One region of the Lysinibacillus sp. JK80 genome, then DNA from elsewhere that is predicted to be linked to it. Evidence: riboswitches for the same ligand, from Rfam matches in the RefSeq annotation. Region 1 holds a riboswitch; each other region holds the start of a gene.
The links. A riboswitch is a leader RNA that binds a small molecule or an ion and turns the genes downstream of it on or off. The one in region 1 is predicted to bind thiamine pyrophosphate.

Region 2: linked by a shared signal. The riboswitch ahead of thiT (energy-coupled thiamine transporter ThiT) and the one ahead of thiC (phosphomethylpyrimidine synthase ThiC) in region 1 are both predicted to bind thiamine pyrophosphate.
Region 3: linked by a shared signal. The riboswitch ahead of HXV90_RS03720 (ABC transporter substrate-binding protein) and the one ahead of thiC (phosphomethylpyrimidine synthase ThiC) in region 1 are both predicted to bind thiamine pyrophosphate.
Region 4: linked by a shared signal. The riboswitch ahead of thiW (energy coupling factor transporter S component ThiW) and the one ahead of thiC (phosphomethylpyrimidine synthase ThiC) in region 1 are both predicted to bind thiamine pyrophosphate.

The regions. Positions count from the first base shown of each region.
Region 1 covers NZ_CP058997.1:2,849,558-2,854,317, forward strand. Annotated here, with positions in the region: gene HXV90_RS14340 (catalase) at 1-428, shown strand, start outside; gene thiC (phosphomethylpyrimidine synthase ThiC) at 552-2,330, opposite strand; TPP riboswitch at 2,471-2,585, opposite strand; gene HXV90_RS14350 (AEC family transporter) at 2,646-3,575, opposite strand; gene HXV90_RS14355 (methyl-accepting chemotaxis protein) at 3,686-4,760, opposite strand, start outside.
Region 2 covers NZ_CP058997.1:3,947,105-3,951,864, reverse strand. Annotated here, with positions in the region: gene HXV90_RS19885 (AAA family ATPase) at 1-1,168, shown strand, start outside; gene HXV90_RS19880 (hypothetical protein) at 1,206-1,328, opposite strand; gene HXV90_RS19875 (magnetosome magnetite crystal formation protein family) at 1,384-1,707, opposite strand; TPP riboswitch at 1,833-1,940, shown strand; gene thiT (energy-coupled thiamine transporter ThiT) at 2,074-2,634, shown strand; gene map (type I methionyl aminopeptidase) at 2,797-3,552, shown strand; gene HXV90_RS19860 (hypothetical protein) at 3,582-4,295, opposite strand; gene HXV90_RS19855 (polyphosphate kinase 2 family protein) at 4,495-4,760, shown strand, end outside.
Region 3 covers NZ_CP058997.1:710,512-715,271, reverse strand. Annotated here, with positions in the region: gene HXV90_RS03735 (ABC transporter ATP-binding protein) at 1-512, opposite strand, end outside; gene HXV90_RS03730 (ABC transporter permease) at 487-1,260, opposite strand; gene HXV90_RS03725 (thiamine-binding protein) at 1,260-1,550, opposite strand; gene HXV90_RS03720 (ABC transporter substrate-binding protein) at 1,552-2,547, opposite strand; TPP riboswitch at 2,701-2,811, opposite strand; gene parC (DNA topoisomerase IV subunit A) at 2,920-4,760, opposite strand, start outside.
Region 4 covers NZ_CP058997.1:2,214,015-2,218,774, forward strand. Annotated here, with positions in the region: gene HXV90_RS11535 (ABC transporter substrate-binding protein) at 1-892, shown strand, start outside; gene HXV90_RS11540 (MFS transporter) at 1,384-2,580, shown strand; TPP riboswitch at 2,647-2,754, shown strand; gene thiW (energy coupling factor transporter S component ThiW) at 2,849-3,349, shown strand; gene HXV90_RS11550 (VWA domain-containing protein) at 3,537-4,760, opposite strand, start outside.

The DNA.
Region 1 (4,760 bases):
ACGCACCAAAATGTCCATTCCGTACTTTCCACCGAGATGGAGCAATGCGCTTTGATGGCAATCTTGGTTCGACATTAAGCTATGAACCAAATAGCTATGGTGAGTGGGAGCATAATTTAGACCATAAAGAGCCTGAATTACGTATTGATGGTCATGCAGGTATTCATGATTTCCGTGAAGACGATAATAATTACTTTGAACAACCAGGTAAACTATTCCGTCTATTGACTTCGGAAGAGCAGCAACGCTTATTTGAAAATACCGCGAACGATATGGCTTCTGTTGAAGAATTCATCAAACGCCGTCACATCCTTCACTGCTATCTAGCTGACCCAGCATATGGTGAAGGTGTCGCTAAAGCGATGGGTCTTTCCTTAGAAGGTATGGACCTTACAAATCCATATGTAAAACAACCAACAAACGTTTAATATTCCACTTTATTATTGATATCCAAATCCAACTTTCACTCCATGTGAATCCACTATTCACATGGAGTTTTTTTATTAAGAAAAGGCCTATGTCTATTTTTTTGACATAAGCCTTTTCTTTCATTATTGGTAAATTTGACTGCCTGCTTTTTTAAACTCCTCAGCCTTTTCTTTCATACCTTGATGGATCGCTTCAGTCGTATTCAAATCCTTATCTTTCGCATAATTACGAATATCCTGTGAAATTCTCATGCTACAGAATTTAGGTCCACACATAGAACAAAAGTGTGCTGTTTTTGCTCCCTCTGCTGGCAGTGTCTCATCATGATATTCCACTGCACGCTCGGGATCTAGTGACAGATTGAATTGATCACGCCAACGGAACTCAAAGCGCGCTTTAGACAGTGCATCGTCTCGTTGTTGTGCACCTGGATGACCTTTTGCTAAATCAGCAGCATGTGCAGCAATTTTATAAGTGATAACGCCCACACGAACGTCCTCGCGATTCGGTAAACCAAGATGCTCTTTCGGTGTCACATAACAAAGCATCGCTGTACCAAACCAGCCAATCATGGCTGCCCCAATGGCTGATGTAATGTGGTCATAACCTGGAGCAATATCTGTTGTGAGTGGTCCTAATGTATAGAAGGGAGCTTCCTTACAAACCTCTAATTGCTTGTCCATGTTTTCTTTAATCAAATGCATTGGTACATGACCTGGTCCCTCAACCATTACCTGAACATCATGCTGCCAAGCAATCTGTGTTAGCTCGCCTAGTGTTTCAAGCTCTGCAAATTGTGCCTCATCATTGGCATCTGCAATTGAGCCTGGGCGTAAACCATCACCTAAGGAAAAAGCAACATCATAGGCTTTCATAATTTCACAGATTTCCTCAAAGTGTGTATACAGGAAATTCTCTTGATGATGATATAAACACCACTGTGCCATTATAGAGCCACCTCGAGATACAATACCTGTCACACGATTTGCTGTTAGTGGTACATAGCGTAAAAGGACACCTGCATGAATGGTGAAGTAATCCACACCCTGCTCAGCTTGTTCAATGAGAGTATCACGATAAACCTCCCACGTTAAATCCTCTGCTACACCATTTACCTTTTCTAAAGCCTGATAAATTGGCACTGTTCCCACTGGCACTGCCGCATTTCGAATAATCCATTCTCTAGTTGTATGAATATGTTTACCAGTCGATAAATCCATAATATTATCTGCGCCCCATCGAGTTGCCCAGGTCATTTTCTCAACTTCTTCTGCAATGGAAGAAGATACAGCAGAATTCCCGATATTCGCATTGATCTTTACATGAAAATTACGCCCAATAATCATTGGCTCTGCCTCAGGGTGATTAATATTAGAAGGCATTATAGCACGCCCAGCTGCAATTTCTGAACGTACAAATTCAGGATCCATATTTTCACGAATCGCTACAAACTCCATTTCAGGCGTTATAATTCCCTTTCGTGCATAGTGAAGCTGTGTCACATTTTTACCTTTTTTAGCACGCAAAGGCTTTCTCGCCAACTCAGGGAAGACATTTTCTTGAATACGCGGGTCATCAACATGACGAAAGCCATTATCCTCCGGTTTAATGGAGCGTCCCTCATATGCTTCTACATCCCCTCGCTCTTGAATCCATGCATTTCGTAAGGCAGGTAAACCTTTCGTAATATCTACTTGGTAGGCTGGATCTGTATAGGGCCCACTCGTATCATATACTCGAATAGGAGCATTTTCTTCATTTCCAAAACTGCCTGTTGTCGGACTTAATGCAATTTCTCGCATAGGTACTAGAATATCTGGGCGTGATCCTTCCACATATACTTTTTTGCTTCCTTCAAAGCTGGACATAATGGTAATATTCTTTTCACTAATTGCTGACATGAGCTACTTCTCTCCCTTAAATTTATTTTGATATAAGGACCGATTCTAGCTCACCCCAACAATCCAAAAAATAAAGGCCGAATCCAAAATAATTATTTGGATCCGGCCACGAATGTAAAGGTCTATTGATTGCATACTCTGCAATAGCTTCTTAACTTTCCCACGCTGGTATGAGCCAGATCAGGTCCAAAGGGTCAAGAAACTTCGTAGCGTTTCCCTCTCAGCCTGACTCATCAGACTCCCCTAGTTAATACTATTTAGTTTGATGCTAGTGTAGCAGATAATACTAAGAGATGGAAGCTATTTTTTATCTTACTAGGTAAATAATACTTCTGCAAAATAGATCACAATGGTTACAGTTATACAGCTTACAATGGTTGAAAATAAAACAGCTTGCGCGGCTGTTGCTGATTCTACATCATATTCCAATGCTAGACTAGAACTATTGCGGGATGTTGGAAAAGCACTAGCTATAAACAGTGATTGTGCGACGACTCCATCTAATCCCAATATATAAATAATGGCCAATGCAACAGATGGTCCAATAATTAATCGCGTCAAACAGCTGATAAAGACGGTTTTATTAAACATTGATTTCATCTCTAATTGTGATAATTGCGCACCTAAAGTAATTAGAGCCACAGCAATAAATCCATCTGCCACATGTTCTACTGGTATTTTGATAAACTGTGGAATACCGATATCAAAATAATTCATAGCGACACCTATAATAAGCGCATGAATAATAGGCATTTTAAAGAAATCCTTGATGATTGTCATACCTGACTTTGTAGAAGAAATTAAATTGTATAAACCATATGTATACGTAGTCATATTTTGAAAGATTACGAGCATGACCTGAATGGCTACTCCAATAGGTTGCGTGGCAAATATCATTTGAGCCACTGGAATACCGTAATTACCCGAGTTAATGAGCACAACACTATTTTTAAAGACAGCTGCCTCTGTTCTAGCTAAACCTAACCCTTTTGCCATAAAGTGACTGAGTATCATTTGACTACCGATAAAGAGTACAATAAATAATCCGACCTCTCCCAGTACAGTTAATTCCACATGTGTTTCATATAAATTTACAAAAACAGCTGCTGGCATAAAGCAATATGTAATAAGCTGAGACAATGCTTTTAAATTAAAGCGAAATTTCTTTTGTAGTATAGCGCCTATTACAAGTAACACTAAAATAGGTACAACAATTTGAAAGAAAATCATTCCGAGATATATCATATCAATGTCCCCCTTCCAGTGTTAATAGTAGTGTTGAATTCCTTCTAGGTCAATTTCTCCGGCTTTCACCATAAAGAAGACTGCCTCTATATTGAAGGCAGCCTTTCTTTTTAAGCAAGCTTAAATCGGTTTACAACTTCTTGTAGCTCGTTTGAAATATCGTTCATATTTTGAATAGACTCTGCTACTTTTTGTAATTCTACTTGTTGATCCATTGCAGAAGCACTTACTTGTTCCGCAGAGGCTGCTGTTTGCTCTGAAATAGCCGAAATACTTTGGATAGCCATGATTGCCTGATTTTTATGCTCTAACATGCTAGATAGTTTATTCATTAAATCACTAATAGAATTTGCAATTGAACCCGACAAATCACTGCTATCTTTAAATGCTAGTTGCGTGCTTTGTACGGACTCATTTTGAGATTGCATTAAATCTGCATTAGATGCAATCACAGCAACCGTCTGCTGAGAATTTTCAAGAATACTTTCTACTGTACTCTTAATAATTTCTGTTTCATTCTTAGATTGTTCTGCTAGCTTTCTAACTTCCTCTGCAACTACAGCAAATCCTTTACCATGTTCACCAGCACGTGCAGCCTCAATACTTGCATTTAAAGCTAGCAGATTAGTCTGCTCGGTAATGCTTTGAATCGAAGCAATAATCTGATTAATATTGGCAATATTAGAAGCTAATGATTCCATTTGCTGCTGGATACGCCCATTCATTTCATTTGTCTCCATATTACGTTCTCTTAAACTTTCAACCTCATGCAATCCTTTTTCCGTTGTTACACCTGTTTTATGAGATAGCTCATCCATTTCATTAGAAAGAGCCGTAATAGCATCAATCTGATCTGATAAATCCATCATTCGATAATTTGTTTCTTCTGTATCCTCTGATTGCTTCGAAGCTCCTTGTGCAATCTCGTTGATAGCTACGGAAACCTCCTGACTAGAAGCAACTACCTCATTAAATGCCTCATTTACCTGATTAGAAGATTGGTTCAATAACCTCGCGGAATTTAGTACAGTTTGAATCGCACTATTGGTTTTATCTAACATATTATTATAGGCCACAGCAACTGCACCAATTTCATCAGGCTTAATATATCGCTCTTCTACCTTTTGTGTTAAATCCCCTTCGGCTGCAGTTTCAATCGATGCACGTAAAAATTTAAGTGGTTTT
Region 2 (4,760 bases), 1.1 Mb from region 1:
AGAGCAATATTTAGCAGAGCAGATAAAAGAATGGACAAAATTACAAGCGGTTGTAGACGAACAACTTAAGCAGATGCCCCCTAATTTACCAACTTTACAGCAATTAAAGCAACAACTTAATGAAGTTAGTAAACAGAAAGAAGAGCTTCAAAAAAGTTGGCAAGTGAGTCAAGAAAATTTGCATGCAGCAAAGGAAGCAGCTAGCAATGCAACACTAACTGTAGAAATTGCCAAACAGTCCTTTGAGGAATTACAGCTTAAAATGAATGAAAAGCTTCAGCAATTTTCAGCAGATATGCAAGAAATAGGTTTCGAAAGCTATGAGGCTTATGCAACTGCTAAACGGAGTACCATACAATTGGATGCACTTCGAAAAGCATGTAGCGACTATGCTTTACAAGTACACACGTTGCAAATTCAGATTACCGAAGGGGCTACATACCTTCAAGGAAAAGAGAAGCAAGATTTAGAGGCGATGGAAGCAAGAGTAGAACAGCAGCGAATTTCCTATGAGGAAGCATTTAAACGTTTGCAACAGATGAATGGCTTTATACAAGCATGCCAAGGCTTTAGTGAAAGGGTGGAAGAAATAGCGAAAGAGCTTCATTTACTTGAACAAGAAGCAGGAAGAGTAAAGGAGCTCTATGGATTATTAAATGGACAAAATTCGAAAAAGCTATCCTTTGAGCGTTATATACAAATTAACTACTTAGATCAAATTACAGAAGCCGCAAATATACGTCTGTATCATTTATCAAACGGTCAATTTGAGCTTAGACGTTCAGATAGATTAGAAAAGCATGCGAAGCAAAGTGGCCTTGGTCTTGATGTTTATGATGCTTATACAGATCAATTACGAGATGTCAAAACTTTATCAGGTGGCGAAAAGTTTAATGCTTCGTTGAGCCTTGCATTGGGGATGGCAGATGTGATTCAAAGCTACCAAGGTAATATTCATATTGAAACGATGTTTATTGATGAGGGCTTTGGCTCGCTTGATGAGGAATCACTAAATAAAGCAATCGATACATTAATTGATTTGCAGGATTCTGGTCGTATGATTGGCGTTATTTCGCATGTACCTGAATTGAAATCTGCGATGCCAGCAGTTTTACATGTGGAAAAAACATTAAATGGCCATAGTCAAACCCATTTTGAAGTGAAATAAAACGAAGGCGTATTTCTAAAAGGAATACGCCTTCGTTTTATTTTTTTCGAGTTGTGGTTGTAGGCGTTGTGCCCTTTTTTGCAGCCATTACTTTTTTTACGATAGGAATAACAATAGGTGCTAACTTAACGGCAGTTTTTACAACGTTTGATACTTTCATCCCAAAACAGCTCCTTTTACAATTACTACTACCTGTTTCACTTAAAAATAAAACATTAACGGATAACACGAACAGCCTGAATTATATTCCAAATCACAATACCGAGTGAGACGAGAGCATAGATGGCGAATGAAGCAAACCAAATAATCATCACTGTCTTGTTACTGGAGGTTGGATCTAAACTAAATGTAGAAAAAACAAAGACAACAAAGAATAGAATGCCAAAAACAAAGGGTATTAAATGAGAGACAAGTGCACGAATCGAATGGCTTTTTACATCACTGTCTTTTGTCACGAAATATACAATTAATGGAACGATAAAAGGGGCGAAGAAAATACTAAGATAACTAAAGGCAGCTAAAATTTTTTGATTCTCCATAGTTGTACCTCCTTTTTAAATATTTACGCATGAAAAACAGCAAAGTTTCAAAAAAATGATGTATGGAAGGTTGTAATCCTTCAATCCTTTGCGTACAATGAGAGTGTTCAAATAAATTCAGATGTAACGACCACAAGGGGAGCTGATGATGTCAGCTGAGACTGGGCACGTAATGCCTTGACTCTTCGAACCTGTAAGTTAACGCTTGCGTAGGGATGTGGATAGAAACCGACACTTGTACGATGTGAGGCTCTGTCCTGACATCTTTTTTTCGTCCTTAAAGGAAAAAGGTGTCAGAAAGAGACATATCAGCGCTTTTCTATTCCTGCTCTTGTATCCTACATCGGAACAAAGGAGAGAATATGTATGGACAAAAAAAGACTATTAATGCTAGTGGAGATTGCGATTTTTGCAGCGATAGGTCTCGTACTGGATCAGGTTTCCTTTAAAGTATGGGCACAAGGCGGCTCAGTTAGTCTTGTTATGGTACCGATTATGTTAATAGCATTTCGCTGGGGCTTAGTAGCTGGTCTTACTACGGGACTACTTGTGGGTGTTATGCAAACAATGTTTGGTTCTTATATCGTGCACTGGCTACAAGGATTACTAGATTATGGCGTTGCTTTTACTGTTGTAGGATTAGCGGCGGTTGTACGTGGACCAGTGTTAGACGCTGCTAAACATATGAACAAAACAAAAATGGCACTTTATATAATCATAGGTACCGTTTTTGCAGGCTTCTTACGATACACAGCACATACAATTGCTGGTGCTGTATTTTTTGCCGAATATGCGGGTGACCAAAATGCATGGATCTATTCCATCATCTACAATGGTACATATATGCTACCAGCAACCATTTTAACGGCTATCGTTGGTGTTCTTTTATTCACAGCCGCTCCCCAATTAATGCAAAGAAAAGCTTAATGCTAGTCCCTTCACATGAGTGGAGGGACTTTTTTGTCGTGAATAACTCTTTTAGCACTTTGCAAAGTAGGAAAGCATACAATATTTAAAGCGTTTATCGTTATACGCATAAAAAGTTATGTTATATTAAAGAATAGATATTAGATGAAAGGGACGTTATACATGATTGTAAAAACGCAAGAAGAGATTGAAGCTTTTAAAAAAATAGGACGCATTTGTGCTGAAATTCGCGAAGCAATGAAAGCTGCCACAAAACCAGGTGTTACAACACTTGAGCTTGATGAAATTGCTGGTCGCATGTTTGCAGAGGCTGGCGCTATTTCAGGACCAAAGGGAGAATATGATTTTCCAGGGTATACATGTATTAGCGTCAATGAAGAAGTAGCACATGGTATTCCAGGAAAGCGTGTTATTCAAGAGGGAGATATCGTAAATATTGATGTTTCAGGCTCTTTAAATGGCTATTTTGCTGACACAGGTATTTCATTTGTTGTGGGTGATGGCTATGAGGACAAAGAAAAACTTTGCCGTGTTGCTAAAAGTGCCTTTGATCGAGCAATGACAAAGGTAAAGGCTGGATCTAAATTAAATCAAATTGGCAAAGCTGTTGAGCGCGAGGCAAATGTTAATGGGTTAACTGTTATTATGAATTTAACAGGTCATGGCTTAGGTCAATCTTTACATGATGAACCAAATCATATTTTAAATTATTACGATGCATGGGATTCTACTATTATGAAAGAAGGTATGGTCCTTGCGGTTGAGCCATTTATCTCAGCAAAGGCAGAGCATATCGTCGAAGCAGGTGATGGCTGGACATTCGTGACGCCTGATAAATCACTTGTAGCTCAAATCGAACATTCAGTCATTGTAACAAAAGATAAACCAATTATCTTAACGTCATTAGACGAAGAATAGGATGTAATGAAAAAATCCTGCTAACCAATTTATTTTTGGTAGGCAGGATTTTTTTTAATAAATAAAATGCCAACAAAGAGAACACCGCATAAAAATAAAGCGGCTGTAGTGACAAGTAGCTCATCAAAACCATTATGTATGGCGATTCCAATATAAGCCCAAATAAAAACACTTGGATACATAACATCAAAGTGATGGAAACGGATATGTAGCGCAATGGCTCCTCCTAAAGTAAGTAAAATCACTGCCCAAAGAGGCGTACTAAGACCAAAGCCGTTCCAACCATAAGCCGTTAACGTAAAGCTTGTATTTGTGATAAAAATAAATGTCATCCATGCTAAATAAATAGAGAAAGGAATACGACCAAACAAGGATTTGTCCTGAAGAGGGTACGTATTATACAACATAAACAAATACAAGACTAAGAGTAATGTAATGCCAAGAGAAACAATAAATAACTCATGGTGCCAGACATATATCGTCAATGCTTGTAATATATTTATGCAACTAAAAAGCGCAGACTGTTTCAAAGTTGTCTTTTTCATGTTCATAACTAACCAATAACCGAGTAAAAAATAAATGATAATCCAAATTACATGACTTACACTAACTGGTGCAAATACAACAGAAAAACGATTAGCGATTTCTAGCGAAGATTGACCGTTGATGTTCACGAAAAAGGATGAAAAGGTTAGGATGATTGAGACAAGATAAGAGATTGTCATCAAGATAAACCGAGGCATGTTTTCCTCTCCCTTCGTGTTAGATTGTATAGGGAAAAGACAAATAAGTATAGTACTGTCACTTTTTTTATTATAACGGAAATTTCCAACAATGTATCGTGTTGTTTTACTATTAATACCTACAATTTACCATGTCTGATAGGCATCCATATATTTCTTTAGTACAATAAGAATAGCCAAATAAAAGGAGTGAAGTTTCATGACACAAAATTTGAAAAATCTAGATCTAACTGTTGAACTAGACAAAAAGATGTATAAAAAGAAATTAAAAGTACTCCAATATGAAATGTTGAACGCACAACAATTTTTATTAAAAAACAAGATTGGCTTGATTTTGGTATTTGAAGGAATGGATGCAGCTGGTAAAGGTGGCGCTATTAAACGATTAATCGAACGTGTCGATCCCCGCGGTTATGTTGTACATCCTATTTCTGCTCCTCAAGCTCATGAATTACGCTACAATTA
Region 3 (4,760 bases), 2.1 Mb from region 1:
ATAGATAAAAGCCATGCTTGCATTTCCAGTCGAGTAAATTCATCCAACGCAGAAAATGGTTCGTCTAAGCATAAAATCGGCTTATCACTGACCATTGCTCGAATAAAGGACACACGCTGCTGCATGCCTCCAGACAGTTCGTTCGGATAGGCATGGATAAAAGAGGCAAGACCAACCTTTTCTAACCATTCCTTGGCACGTTCAACATTTGATTTATGTTGTAATTCCTCTACAAGCGTGACATTTTCTATTATTGTACGCCAGGGTAATAGACATGGCTGCTGTGGCATATAGCCAATCGTTCCTTTTTTTCGTTGGATATCCTCTCCATTTAATAAAATGGCTCCTTGATCAATTGGCGAAACACCACCAATTAATTGAAAAAGTGTGCTTTTACCACTGCCTGAAGGACCAACGATGGCCACAAACTCGCCATCCTTGACATCAAAAGAAAGTTGATCAAGGACTTTGAGCGCATCGAAGGATTTAGCGATGTTTTGAATGCTGAGCATGATAGCCTCTTCCCTTCACCATGAATTTTTCAATTAAACGAATACCACTAAACAATAGTAAGCTCAAGAGAACAATCGCAAAAATTGCCACAAATACGCGATCTGTACGGAAGGAGGACTGGGCTAGGGTCATGTAAACACCAATACCCTTTTTTGCACCAAGCCACTCCGCAATCACAGCCCCCATCACACTATATGTAGCCGCAATTTTAATGCCTGAGAAAATAGCAGGATAGGCATAAGGCCATTCCAGCTTCCAAAAGGTTTGTGCCTTTGTAGCACCAACCATGGCAAAATAATGCTTTAATTCTGGAGCTGTTTGTCTAAATCCATCCATCGTTGCAATGACAATCGGGAAAAAGCACACAAGACAGATAATGATAAGCTTCGGTAATAACCCAAATCCAAACCAAATAATAAGGAGCGGTGCCAAGACTAGAATAGGAACATTCTGGGACATAATAAGAATTGGATAAAACAGTTCTCGAATAAATGTAAATCGATGCAACACTACTGCCACCGTTAGCCCACAAGCGATGCCAATGGCCAAACCTAGTAGAGCTAATTGTACTGTAGCGAATGCATGTGGTAGAAAGGTTTGATACGACTGAATGGCCTCCGACAAAATACTACTTGGTGCGGGTAATAACCAATGAGGAACTTCAGCAAACCGCACGATTAGTTCCCATATGAACAAGAGGAAGGCGATAAAAATTATCGTCCTTCCCTTCTGTAATGCACGTTTCATTACTGATATTTCCCCGTTAATGTCTCCATCGTAATACCCGTTGGCTGATATAAAATTTTCACTTGTGTAATGACATTAATGGCACCAAGTTCAATCATCTTCTCATTCATTTTTTCAATGATTTGGAGCAATGTTGAAAGCTCACCCTCCATCGTTGTTTCCAATGGATGTACCTCATATTTCACCCCAGAAGCATCGATCACCGCAATTGCTGCATCGACATATGGTATAACATCTTCATATTTCTCTGTCTTCGGAATGATTTGTACACTGATTAATGAATTTGCCATCTTATTTGGCCTCCTTTTTAGGTAAGAAATCATTAGTAAAGGCTTTTTTCGCATCAAATTCGCCCTCTAATACTTGATTGCTAGACATCCATTTCGCGTAATTTTCCCACACCGAAAGCTTTTGCTCTCCCCATTGCTTGGCATCGTCCTGGTATTTATCGGCCAGCCATTCCTGACTTTTTTGCACCAACGCTTTATCTAAATCAGGAGCTGCTTCGATTAAAATATCAGCCGCTTCACTTGGGTTTTCAATTGCGTATTCATAGCCCTTCGATGCAGCTGCCACAAAGGCTTTAACAACATCAGGATTGTCCTGTATCATTTTTTCATTTGTAGCTAAAACTGGCGTATAATAATCTAATTGATCACTATAATCTGTAAGATATAGCATATTGATCTTTTCCCCACGCAGCTCAGCTTCAATTCCTGTCCATGCATAATAAATCCAAGCAAAATCAATATCTTTTTCCATCATTGTGAAGAAATCTAAATCGCCTGCATTGACGATATCTAGCTTATTAATATCTGCCTTTTCTTTTTGCATGAGTGATTGTAAAACGGCTTGCTCTAATGGCGCGCCCCAACCACCATAGGTTTTACCTTCAAAATCCTTTGGCGATGTAATGCCCTTCGAAGCAATAGAAGCAAAGCCAGATGTATTATGCTGTATAATTGCTGCGATGGAGACCAGCGGCACATCCTGTACTCGTGCCTGTGTTATGCCTTCCTGATAGCTCACGCCAAAATCCGCCTTTCCAGAAGCAACAAGCTGATCTGCGCCCGCCTCACCAGGCATAATAATATCAACATCTAAACCCTGTTCCTCAAAATAACCGAGTTTTTTGGCAACATATAGTCCTGTATGATTTGTATTCGGCGTCCAATCCAGTACCACAGACACCTTTTTCAGCTTGTCTGCAGCCTGCTTGTCATCCTTGTCACTACAGCCTACTAATGTCAATAGTGCTGCCAATAAAATAAAAAACCATTTTTTCATGCGAAAGCCTCCCAGTTTGTAATATGAAAGTGTTCATGAATGAATGTTGTCACCAGAAGAAAGCGTATACAATGTTGGCAAGCTGTTGCTTGAAAACATAAAAAAACGCCTAGGATTCCTCCCAGACGTATTGCAATCAATCTTCAAAACTTTGCTTTTTGAATAGATGTTCCCTACGCTGGTACGAGCCAAATCAGGTTCAAAGGGTCAGCGTCTACCGGACACAATCTCAGCTAGCAATTACTAGCCCCCCTACATTCTTTCGCTATGAACTTTTCGATGATTATTATACCCATAGTTTCACTTAAATGACAAGGTGCTATTTTTGAATAGAGCTTAAAGCCCAGCGCTCCTAAGAGGCTGGGCATGCTATTAGCTTGGTTTCTGTTCTTTTTTGGCTGTTACAACATGAGAAATTGCTCCATCTGTTGCAATATCCACTTTAAATGAACCATTGGAATGGCGATCCGCACGAGACAATGCTTGTACGTCAATCATCTCTTGAACACCTTTTTCAGTTTCAATCACAACCTGCTCCTCGTCTGTTGCTTGAACAACTGCCACAATTCGGTGAGGGTTTGCTTTTAACTCTGTTAATACTTTTAGTCCACGTTTTGCACGACTTGCTACTTCAACTTCAGCGACATTCATTTTCTTCACGGCCCCACGCTGTGTCACAATCACTACATAGTGGGTAACATCTGGCTGTAATACATTGACGCCAACTAAGGCTTCTCCATCTTTTAGTGTGATCCCTTTCACACCACCTGTTTTCACACCTGTCACAGGTAGTTCCTCCATTGGGAAACGAATCGCATAGGCTGTATCTGTTGTGAGCATCAGCTCCACGTCATCAGTCACAAATGATGCATAGATCATCGCATCACCAGCCTTGACATTCATCGTTTTAATTGGCTTTGAATAACGCGTTACCGCATAGTCTGCGAGTGGTGAGCGCTTAATTTGGCCATCTTTTGTGGCTGTGAAGACATACGTATTTGGCTGGTCAAATGTTTCGAAACCATAAACCGCAATAATCGATTCATCTTCCCCTGTTGGTACAATACTTGAAATATGCTGGCCGAGATCCTTCCAGCGTATATCAGGCAGCTCATGAACAGGCTGATAAATATAATTGCCTCGATTTGTGAAAAGCAGTAGATGGTGCTGAGTATTTAAATTTGCTTCATACAATAAATAATCTGAATCCTTCATGGCAAAATCTTGCCCGTTTGAAGCGGCATGAGAACGTGTGGATGTACGTTTAATATAACCATCCTTCGTTACTGTTACGACAACCTCTTCACTTGGCACAAGGACATCCAATGTAATTTTGATTTCTTCAATTTCTTGCTCAATCTTCGAGCGACGAGGTTCTGTAAAGCGTTTCTTAATATCTAGTAACTCTTGTTTAATAACACGCACTAGCTTTGCTTCACTTTGTAGAATCCCCTCTAGCTTCGCAATTAGCTTATTTAACTCGTCCTGTTCCTGACGTAGCTCTGTAATATCCGTATTCGTTAAACGATATAATTGCAGGCTTACAATGGCCTCTGCTTGTACCTCTGTAAAATCAAACTTTGCTTGTAAATTAAGCTTCGCATCCTTCTTATCATTAGAAGAACGGATCGTCGCAATGACTTCATCTAAAATGGAAAGAGCTTTAATTAATCCATCTACAATATGAGAACGATCCTTTGCCTTTTGTAAATCATAAATGGAACGGTTTGTTACCACTTCTTTTTGATGGGCAATATACGCATCTAGCAATAATGGCAATGTCATCATCGTTGGACGACGGTTATGAATGGCAATCATATTAAAATTATAAGCTACCTGTAAATCAGTTGTTTTAAACAAGTACTGTAAAATTCCTTGTCCTGGTACATCCTTTTTCAGCTCAATTACGACACGTAAGCCTGTACGGTCTGATTCATCACGAATTTCTGCAATGCCTTCTAGTCGTTTATCTACACGTTGCTCATCAATTTTTTTCACAAGATTCGCTTTATTTACATCATATGGTAACTCAGTGATAACAATTTGCTCTTTACCACCCTTAATTGGTTCAACAACTGCTTGTGCACGGACGATGATTTTACCACGACCTGTTTCATACGCCTTTTTAATGCCATCAACACCTTGAATGATTCCACCCGTTGGGAAATCAGGTCCTTTAATCACCGTCATCAATTCATCTACAGTAACATTAG
Region 4 (4,760 bases), 640 kb from region 1:
TGTCATCTATGAAACATTCGATTCCAATGAAGCTATGATGACAAAGATTCAGCAAGGCGGAACAGCTTACGATATTGCTGTCCCTTCTGAATATATGATTGAGAAGATGAAGGAAGAAAAATTATTAATTCCTTTAGATAAAACGAAAATCCCTAATTTAAAAAATATTGATCCTTACTTTTTAGATTTACCATTCGATGCTAACAATAAATATTCTGTCCCTTATTTTTGGGGAACAGTAGGTATTGTCTACAATCCGAGCCTTGTTGGAGACTTAGACTTCTCCTCTTGGGACGATTTATGGGACCCTTCTTTAAAGCGAAAAGTCTTTTTAGTAGATGGTGCGCGTGAAGTCATTGGGATGGGCTTAAACAGTCTTGGCTATTCTCTGAATTCACTAGATGATCAGGAACTTCGTGAAGCTACTGACAAATTAATTACACTTGCACCAAACGTTAAAGCGATCATTGGAGATGAAATCACACCGTTAATGATCAATAATGAGGCAACTGTTGCCCTTACATGGTCTGGCCAAGCAGCTGATATGATGTATGAAAATGAAGAGTTAGACTTTGCTGTACCTGAGGAAGGCTCAAACTTATGGTTTGATAATATGGTCATCCCAAAAACATCAAAAAATATTGATGGTGCCCACGCCTTTATTAACTTCATGCTAAGTGCTGAATCAGGTGCTCAAAATGCTGATTTTGTAGGCTATTCTACTCCTAATATTGCCGCTATGGACTTAATGGACGAAGAAGTTGTTTCTGACGAACGCTACTATCCTTCTGAAGAACAACGCGATACATTAGAGGTCTACAAAAATTTAGGACCTGATTATTTAGGGAAATACAACGAATTATTTTTAGAATTTAAAATGAGTATCAGATAAGTTAAACTAGCTAATTGGTTTTCACACCAATTCGCTAGTTTTTTTCTCTGCTTATCTAACTGTTATTAAACTAAGAACATTTTCAATCGACTATTTGCATTATTATATTTATAAAATATTTTATCTAAATTTTAATAGATTCTCACATTAGTGTATTTTTGATAGTCCATAACTTCTAACGCTCAACATCGCTACAATTTATAGCCATGCTTTATACCATTACAGACAGACTCTCCAAATTTTTAATTCTCCCTTTATAAGAGAAGTCCCTCAATTGTTGTTGCTTTACTAATTTATCCTCCCATAGCTTCTTTTCCCTCAACTTTTATGACTAAAATGTATTATTTCATCATGCATAGGTGCGTGGATAAAAACTTTTGTGGAAAACCATTCTAAATATAGAACCAGTACTATAATCTTAACTATTAGCCAAGCAATAATTCTTTATGATAGACTGTACTATATTTGATTACAAAAAGGGGGTTCATTCGATGACCCAGCAGAAGTCCAATAAGGCGGCTTTGTATATTTTAATGTTTAATATGTTTATCGCAATGGGGAGTATTGGCATTATTATTCCTGTCATGCCAGAGTATTTAAAAATATTTGGTGCAGCAGGACAAGTTCTAGGTATGCTAATCGCAACGTTCGCCTTAGCTCAATTCGTATTTTCTCCTATTGCTGGGAATCTTTCAGATCAGTACGGACGAAAAAATTTAATTATTTTCGGTCTTATCGTAACAGGTCTTGCACAAATCGGATTTGGCCTTGCTACAGATGTATGGATGCTCTTTTTAGCACGATTTTTAGGTGGTCTAGGTTCCGCATTTGTTGCACCTCCTATTATGGCTTTTGTCGCTGACGTCACAACCTATGAAGAACGTGGGAAAGGTATGGGGATGTTGGGTGCCGCTATGTCTCTTGGCTTTATGATTGGACCTGGTATTGGTGGCTTTTTAGCAAAGGTAAGCTTACATTTCCCATTTTTCACAGCTGGAGCTGCAGCCATTGTAGCATCTATTTTATCTTACTTTTTATTACCTTCTACCAAACCAAACACTGCTCAACAGAAACAAAAGCAAGACAATCTGGCGAAGCAAATGGCTCGTTCCATACATATGCCTTATTTTGTTATGCTCATAATTATGCTGGTGTTCTCGTTTGGAATTGCAAATTTCCAAACGACATTGTCATTATTTGTGACAGAAAAGTTTAATTACACACCTGTAGATATAGCGATTATATTAGTTGTTGGTGGTGCTTTTGGAGTAGTAGTACAAATGTTTATTATTACACCACTGTTCAATCGTTATGGTGAAATGAAAGTAGTACTAGTAAATTTATTTATTGCATCCGTTGCTATTTTCTTAATATTATTTGTTTCTGGCTTTGCCCTTATTTTAGTTGTAGCAACAATTTTCTCTACAGCAACGACATTAATTCGTCCAGCTGTTAATACACTCATCTCAAAGCTTGCAGAGAAAGAGCAGGGATTTGCTGCGGGCTTGAATAATGCCTATATGAGCCTCGGAAATATGATTGGACCCGCTTTGGCAGGTTTATTATTTGACTGGAATATGAATAGCCCATATATTTTCGGTTCTATCATATTATTAGCCTGTTTCTTCCTTGCGCTCATCTGGACAGTGAAAAAAGCACCTCATTTAATGCATCCCGATACAAAATAGTCTGAAAAATCATTGACTATTTTTAGCAGTATGTTACATTATTGTTGATTCACAAAATTGAATGATTTTAACCACTAGGGGAGTCTTTAAAAGGCTGAGACGTATATGGTAATATACGGACCCTTTGAACCTGATCTAGTTCACACTAGCGGAGGGAAGTGGCGCTACTTGCTGTTGTCACTATATACACGTAAGGCCGCTTCCTATTGTTTAAAGGGGGTGGCCTTTTTATTTTTCCTCACGAACTTTACCAAAAGGAGTGAACTTTATGTCAATTCGTAAATTAACAGTCATGGCTTTATTAGTAGCCGTTGCTGTTGCAGGCTCTACTTTCGTATCCATCCCAACAGGAATCGCACGTGCTTACCCAGTTCAGCATGCTATTAATGTGATAGGAGCCATTATACTTGGACCCGTACCAACAGTTATAGTTGCCTTTGTCACTGCCATCATTCGTATCCTTACTGGAACAGGCTCTCTACTAGCTATCCCTGGTAGTATCATCGGTGCGTTCTGTGCTGCCCTTGCCTATAAATATAGCAATAAAATGTGGTTAGCTGGTATCGGAGAAGTTATCGGAACGGGCATTCTGGCTTCACTTATTGCAGTCCCTTTTGCAAAATTATTCATGGGAACATCTGTAGCAGCATTCTTCTTCCTACCAGCCTTTTTAACATCAAGTACGATCGGTGCTATTTTAGGTGTAATGGTTGCGAGTAGCTTGCGTAAAACAGAGCTAGTAAAGAGGTTTAATTCTTCTCTTTATTGAGAGAGATTGAATTATGAGCATTCATTGAGCTGGGGTAGTCCAATTTGGATCGCTTTTTTTCTCTTTATGAGCAAAGAGCCTACTTTTTAGATAATTCTTACCCTCTTTACAAAGGGGATAACTCTCTATTTCAAGGAATATAAAAAGCAGTGCAAAACTATTCGAGTTTGCACTGCTTCCTCTATATTTAAGATCGTTTTTTCATGCCTTTTAACAACTGTGCTACATTCGTGTCTTCTGGTATAGTTTTTTCCTCAACCAGCGGCTCTTTTTTCTTCGCATTCGTTAGGAAATTCCAACCAAAACGTCTTATGGTAATATCAATAAAGAAAAGAAGCATACTTGCTAAGAGTAGCCATGTGGCAATATTTTGCCGATCTGCTCCTTTTGTCGTAAAGTCACGGAAGACATCTTGTGGTTCCTTTAAAACAGTGCCTCCTGTTCGTTGAGTTAACTCTTCTATCAGTTGGTTATTTACAGGGAGTAGTTCGTATTCAGCACTATAAGGAACACTTAGCCCTGCCTGATAAATGGCCTGCTTTTCATCTGCTATACGGAAGAAAATTAATCCAGGTTCAGCTTGTACTACAGCTCGAACTTGAGATGCGGAAATGGTTTCAAGTTGTGTTTCTAGCTCCTCCCCTGCTTCATTTACCGCTACAATATCTAAAAATGCGGCTTCATTTGTAGGGTCTGTAATCATAAAGGAACCATCTGCTTCCAATCTTACATCATAGGCTACATCATTGTAGCTTGGTAGCATTTGAGAAATAAGTGTTTGCCAAAATGCTCCCCAATTCTGCCATCTTGCCCAATCTCCTGTCCATTTACCCGTTGAATCAGATGTAAAGGCAAATGTTTTACCAAGACCATATTGCCACTGCGCTAACACAGGATCTTCTTTCTCACTTTTTGCTACAACAGTAGCCCCCTGTTTTGCCGTTGTCACAATATATGCATTCATTTGTGGGACACCATTAGCAAACAGTGAGTTCCATCCTGCTGCATTATAAATTGCCGGATAGAATGGATTGTCCTCAATATAGGTGCGGGAAATCATAGCTGTTTCTCGAGATAAAATAGAAGGAATGGTTTGCTCATCTATCACATCATAGAAACGTCCACTGCCCATGTCACTAAGCGCTTCTAATAAGTTCGCATCGGCATCTTGTCCAATCGCTACTGTCGATAAGGTTATACCCTCTTCTTTCCCTTCACCAATTAAATCCTCATAGTTCCCTGCCTGTGACTGCCCATCTGTTAAGAGGATAATATGCTTACGTTGGAGCTTTAAATCAGCAAGGTTCTCGTAGGCTTTAGCTAATGAACTATAGATTTCTGTTCCCCCACCAGGTGTTACTGATAAAATAGTATCCACAGCCTCTTCTTTACTGTTAAGAGGCCCTGTCTC